2 regions of the Brevibacillus sp. FW301-21C12A genome follow, and region 1 is predicted to be linked to the other one. Evidence: riboswitches for the same ligand, from Rfam matches in the RefSeq annotation. Region 1 holds a riboswitch; the other holds the start of a gene.

Region 1 (3,229 bases):
CTTCATTTTCACGCGCTCGACCGAGCCGAAAACGTGGGAAACGATGGTGCTGCAAGCAAGCTGTACGAAAAACGCCGCCTGCGACCTGACAATGCTTCCGTTCCACGCCGAACTGGGACAAGCCGTGCCGATGAACGCCACAGATGGAGCCGCTTTGCGCAAGCGAATCGAATCGCTCTCGGAAAACGTCCAGATTGACGCAGAGGGCCGCGTGCGGGGAAGTTAGCATGGCATAGTATAACCCCCGTCCTATTCGCCACTTCAGCCGGAAGCCGCTCATGAAAAAACGGGCGCATCCCTGTTCTTTTGGCTGAAACCTCTCCAAGCCTTATTCGTAAACCATAGCAAGACCGCTTTTACGAGCAAAAGGAGGGAGAGCATGACAGGAGCCATCATTACCGTAGCAGCCATTGGCGTTTTTCTGCTCTCGGGCTATTTCATGACCAAATGGGAAAAAGCCGTCTTCCCGGGAAACCAGCAAAACGGCTCCGCCCCTGATCCCCCCAAGCATTCGGACAAAAACGGCAGGCAGTAGGACGCCATCCATCTGGCATTCGTCCTTGCTGCCTGCCCGTTTTTTCTTTTGCGCCGCTTTTTCGGGTTATGCCGTTTCCAGCAGCGGGAAGCAGCGGACGGACAGGCCAAAATCGCTTTTCAGCACTTCCTCGTGCTCTTCGCGAATCCCTGTTACGATCAACCCCGCGCGCAATACTCCGCCCAGATCGAATTGGACTTTCAGCTTCGTCACCGTCACGCCCGCCTCGCGCAAGAAATGCAGGACGCGATCAGGCGTCGCAGCGAGACACGAGCCTTCGAGATAACACAGCACGCGCTCGTCCTGCCATTGACCCGGCTGCGCTTCGGCCGTTTTTTCCTTCCAGGCCGGATGCGGGGTAAACGGCTGCGTCAACAAATAAGCCAAATCCTCGACAACGGCGCTTGCCGTCGGCAGCTCGCCTGCGCCTCTGCCCGTAAACAGCAGATCGCCTACGATGTTTCCGGAAAGCTGAACAGCGTTGAAAGCATCCTGAATTTGCGCCAGCGGATGAGCGACAGGCAGCATGGTCGGCTGAACCGAGAGCCGGATTCCTTGCTCTGTTTTGTGCGCCTGGGCAATCAGCTTGATCCGGTAGCCCAGCTCGTTTGCGATACGGATGTGACCAGGAGACAAATCGGCAATCCCTTTGCGCACGACATTTGCAAGCGGCAGCGATTCTCCGTACACAAGCTGCGCGAGAATGTACAGTTTGTACATCGCGTCGAATCCTTCCACGTCAGAGCGCGGATCGGCTTCCGCATACCCCAGCTCCTGCGCTTGCTTCAACACTTCCTGATAGGGAAGCTGCTCCGCTTCCATTTTCGTCAGGATGAAGTTCGTCGTACCGTTGAGAATGCCGCGCACTCCTTGAATATCGTTCGTGCGCAAAAACTGTCGCAGCACGCTCAAAATCGGGATGCCGCCTGCCACGCTCGCCTCATAGGCCAGATGGACCTGATGCCGGTTTGCCAGATCGACCAACTCTGTGCCGCGTTTGGCAAGCAGCTCCTTGTTCGCCGTCACCACGTGGCAGCCTTTTTCGATCAAGGCACGGACGTAGTCATACGTCGGCTCGACGCCCCCCATCACCTCGACGACAATGTCCACATCGCTTTTCAACACGTCCTCAAAATCCGTGGTCAAAAGCGCGGGATCTACCTGAACGGCCCGTTCTTTTTCCGAATCGCGGACCAATGCTTTGACAATTTCGATTCGCTTGCCCAATCTCGCAGCCAGCTTCTCCTGCTGCGAACGAATCGTCTTGATGACGCCGCCCCCTACTGTTCCCAATCCAAGCAGCCCTACCTTGACTACACCTGCGCTCATTTCTACCACCTCATAGCAATATTTTCGTAAAAAGAAAAAACCTTCCCGCTAAGAAGAAGGTTTTGGCATCAACGAAATCCTTCTCCTTATCTCCCAGGACGCTTCCGCCCTGCAGGAATTGGCACCTTGTCACAAGCTGTGTGACGGTTGCCGGGCTTCATCGGGCCAGTCCCTCCGCCTCTCTGGATAAAGAAAACTATGAATTTTTGCTCTTTCTCGTCGAGAAAGCGGCCAAGCGAAAAGCTTATTGGAAAAGAAAGCCTTTGTTGAGCGGAAACATCAAAAAACCTTCTTCGCTAAGAAGAAGGTTCGTCATAACTGCTACGATGTACCCGCTTCTTATCTTTCGGAACGAAAACGCCCCGCAGGAATTGGCACCTTGTCGCACTACGCAACGGTTGCCGGGCTTCATCGGGCCAGACCCTCCACCTCTCTGGATAAGAACTTTGTTTGCTGTTGAGCCTATTCTAAGAAATTCCAAAGCATTCGTCAACAAAATTCTTTTTCGTTTTTAACCAGGCTAGATGCGGTCAGAAACGGTTCAGATACGGCCAAAAACGGGACAACCGTTCCGAATGTACGGTCGCCTTCACCTGGCAAAAACGCTTTCGACTTCCTCCGTACTGCAGCAAACGCAACGGACCAGCCCTTCCTCGCTTTCCCCCGACAGCTCTCGTTCTTCGACATAACCGCACCATTGACAGATGAAAAGCTGAACCATGCTGCCCCCTCCTTTAAGTTGCTCACGGTCAATCAGCGCCGATTTCCTCTCCCCAAAACAAAAAACGCATTTTCTACTGATCGAAAAAAGATCCGATCGTTAGAAAATGCGCAGGCAAGCAATAGACATCCTTGTCCGTTTGCCAGTATGGCGAGTCCTCTAACACCTCCCTATCTCCCGTAGGTCCATCAGTGTTGTTGAAACAGGCAGGTCTCCTGACTTCGGGATCATCGTCTGGCGCTGCCTTCCCTGTCCAGCGGCTGGACAAGTGGCCTGTGTGCGCGAAACTCCCCTCTTACAGTGGCGGGACCGTGTCGGATTTGCACCGAGCTTCCCTATTATCCTTAGCAGCGAATCGCCGCAAGGAACCTGTTCCCCCGTATGCAATTTTGCAAATCGTTACTACCATTCTATTCTACTTTTCCTGAAAAATGGTAGAATAAACAAGCGAAAGGGACGAATCAAATCAACGCGGTTCGCTTTTGCATACCGTCTACAGTGAATACCTTTCCCGCAATATGCGACAGTGATGGGCCTCATGCCCGGCAATGACATAGGCCAAAGTGCGTGCGGACAGTTTGTTGCCGTTGGCCGTCCCTGTTCGCGTCCACGCCTCCTCTGCCACTCCCCGCAACAGAGCGCGC
Region 2 (3,229 bases), on a different contig from region 1:
CGCCGAAGCACAGGCGCAGCGGAGTCGGGCAAGCGTTGATCGAAGCGACGTTGCAGATTTACCGCGAGCAGGGCGTGGAGCTTGCGGCGCTGGTCGCCATTCGCGAGAACGTGCAGGCGGGCGGCTACGCGCTGTACAGGCGGATTTTTGATGAACAGGGAAGGCAAACGACTGCCTTGCTGTTTCAGTGTGAAGCCAGTCCCGGACGAGCAGACCGGGAGGCGATTGTCGCAAGCGCACTGGCCCATGTGTTTGCTCCGCTGGACCAGGAGCTTCATCGCCTCACCGTCAATTTGCCCGTCGCAAATGAGGCAACCACCCGAATTTTGCAAAGTGCGGGCTTTTCCACGCTGGCCGAGCAGGTTTTCATGACCAGGCCACTCGCCTAGCTGCTACTGCGGCTGATGGTACGGAAACGTAATCGTGAACTTGGTGCCGACCTTCGGCTTGCTCGACACGCTCACAGAACCGCCAAACGTGTGAATGACGTGATAGGAATAAGTCAGGCCGAGTCCGGTCCCGCTCGTTTTGGTAGAAAAATAGATCGTGCCAAGTCGTCTGATCTGGCCCTCGTCCATCCCGATGCCGTTGTCCTTGATGACGAGCAGGGCGTTGTTTTTTTCGATGAACAACGACAGGGAGACTTTCCCTTTGGCCGTCTCCGCGCATGCCTCGATGGCGTTTTTGATAAAGTTGACCAGCACCTGCTTGAACTCGTCGGGATTGGCCATGATCGTGACGGGCTTTTCATAAGCTTGCAGCTCCAACTCGACGTTGTTCATGTTGGCAAACGGCAGCATGACCTCGCGGACGACATGGAGCTGCTCGCATACGTCGATCAGCTCGGTGCGCTCCTTGAGCGGCTTGGACAGCGCCAGGTACTCCGTCAAAATCGCTTCCGTGCGCTGAATCTCGTCCATGCTGATGCGAATGTACTGATCGGTTTTCGCAATGTTTCCCGGGTCCTCCTGGATCAGGCGCAAAAATCCTTTGACGGCCGTGAGCGGGTTTCGCACCTCGTGCGCCAGTGAAGCGGCGACGTGGCTCATCGTCTCGATTTTTTCGTTTTGGGCATGGCGAATGAACAATTCCTTGTCTGATACGCATTTGCTAAATAACGACATCAACAGCCAGATGCCGACAAAATTTTGAACGGGAATCACAAGCACATGATAGGGAAGCTGATGGGATACATAGGTGGGAAAATTGAGATAGGTCAACCCCAAATCTATCAGGGAAAAAAGCGCACCCGTCAAAAGAGTAAACAGTGTTTTCCGATAACTGGCTTTGTAGCGTTGATATATCAGGAGGGAGATTGCAAACGTGGCGGCCATTACGAGCATGGCGACCCAGGTGCCTTCGCCGCCCAGATAAAAGCGGTACAGCGCTGATTCGATCAGCACGATCAAGGCGATTCGTACTCCGCCGTAGATCAGAGCGAAAAAGACGATGACGTGCCTGATGTCGAAAATGATTCCTTCGTTGACGCTCGAAGCGAAGGTCATCGCCAGAAACATGCAGACAGAGCTGGTTACGAGAATAAAGCAACGGCTATAGTTACGCATCCGGTCGCGGTAATAGATGTTGAACAAAACAAACGGTGTCAAGGCAAAAAACATTTGCAAGATTAGTTCTTTTAGTAGACTCATTAGACATCCCCATCGCAAATTTGCATGGCTTTTGCTTCAATCTACAAGGTTTCGACAAGACCTTACATAATTCCTCCAAAATTTGGACATCGAGTTGGGATTATTTTGGAGGACAAAAGCTTCAAAAACCCAGTTGACAGATGGGTAAAACAAGGATTATAGTCTGTATATATTAATACAAACGTTGCGAAAATAAAAACTACTCTTATCCAGAGAAGGCTGAGGGAATGGCCCTATGATGCCCGGCAACCTAGCTGGCAAGATCACCGTCTTGCGAGCCAAGGTGCTAACTCCAACAGGTAGCGATACCTGACAGATAAGAGGCGCGAATCTTGTCGATCAAGCCTCTTTCATCTGTTGAAAGAGGCTTTTCCTATTGGAAGGGCGTAGCCTCCTCAGCTTGAAGCTCAGCAGGAAGAAAGAAAAAGGGGGATTTTTCGATGAAAAAGAGACTGGGTCTTGTCACATCAATCGTACTGGCTGCGTCGCTGGCCTTGACCGCTTGCGGCGGGGGAGCGGACACCCAAAATCAGGCGGGAAGCGGCGCTTCCGGCGGCGAGAAGGCGAAGCGCATTGCCTTGATTATGCGCCAAAACGTCGGCACGTTTTCTGCCCAATACATTAACGGCGTGAAGCAGGAAGTCGAGAAAAACGGCGGCGAGCTGACCGTATTCAACGCAGATACCGATTTGTCGAAAATGGCCTCCAACCTCGACGCTGCGGTGAACCAAAATTTTGACGGCATCCTGATTGACCACGGTACGGCGGAAGCGCTGCAGCAAGGCACGCAAAAAGCGGTCGACAAAAAGATCCCGGTCGTGCTGTTCGACACCGATATCAAGCTGCCGGGCGTCCCTGTCGTCGAGCAAGATGACAACAAGCTGGCCGAGTTGAGCCTGGAAAAGCTGGCTGCCGATACGGGCGGCAAAGGCAACATCGTGAAAATTTGGGTAGCGGGCTTTGCGCCGATGGAAAAGCGCCAGGTAACGTATGAAGCATTCCTGAAAAAATACCCGGATATCAAGGAAATCGCCGCGTTTGGCTCGGCAACGAACAACACCGCGCTGGATACGCAAGCGCAGATGGAAGCGATTTTGAAAAAGTATCCGAACAAAGGCGACATTACAGCCGTATGGGCATCGTGGGATGAATTTGCCAAAGGGGCAACCCGTGCGATCCAGCAAGCAGGACGCACCGAGATCAAGGTGTACGGCATCGACCTGAGCGACGAAGACTTGCAACTGATCCAGGAGCCAAACTCTCCTTGGGTCGCGACAGCAGCGGTAGATCCGTCGAATATCGGACGCATTCACGCGCAGACCGTTTTCCAAAAAATGAAAGGCGAGCAAGTGCCAGACAGCGTGAAGCTGAATCCGGTGCTGGTCAAACAGGAAGACTTGCCAAAGGATAAAAAAGTAACGATGGGCGATCTGTCCCAATACGTACAAGAGTGGGGCAAGTAAGCAAATAGAGCTGGTTGGTTTGGCTATTCCCGTTGCTTTTGTCAACGGGAATCTTGTTTATTTAGGGGGGGCGAAAAGTGTCCAGCTTGCAGATGAAAGGGATTGTGAAGCAGTTTT

What was found. Region 1 has a riboswitch for S-adenosylmethionine ahead of AC3WQH_RS03715 (homoserine dehydrogenase). Riboswitches for the same ligand answer to the same signal wherever they lie in the genome.
Region 2: another riboswitch for S-adenosylmethionine. It lies ahead of AC3WQH_RS22520 (sugar ABC transporter substrate-binding protein); the one in region 1 lies ahead of AC3WQH_RS03715 (homoserine dehydrogenase).

Annotation. Positions count from the first base shown of each region.
Region 1 is NZ_JBYTBG010000003.1:188,464-191,692, reverse strand. Features, by position in the region: gene AC3WQH_RS03725 (CapA family protein) at 1-226, shown strand, start outside; gene AC3WQH_RS03720 (hypothetical protein) at 380-535, shown strand; gene AC3WQH_RS03715 (homoserine dehydrogenase) at 602-1,864, opposite strand; SAM riboswitch class I at 1,948-2,057, opposite strand; SAM riboswitch class I at 2,201-2,308, opposite strand; cobalamin riboswitch at 2,774-2,973, opposite strand; gene AC3WQH_RS03710 (DinB family protein) at 3,079-3,229, opposite strand, start outside.
Region 2 is NZ_JBYTBG010000052.1:23,444-26,672, reverse strand. Features, by position in the region: gene AC3WQH_RS22530 (GNAT family N-acetyltransferase) at 1-389, shown strand, start outside; gene AC3WQH_RS22525 (ATP-binding protein) at 393-1,649, opposite strand; SAM riboswitch class I at 1,852-1,972, shown strand; gene AC3WQH_RS22520 (sugar ABC transporter substrate-binding protein) at 2,090-3,112, shown strand; gene AC3WQH_RS22515 (sugar ABC transporter ATP-binding protein) at 3,190-3,229, shown strand, end outside.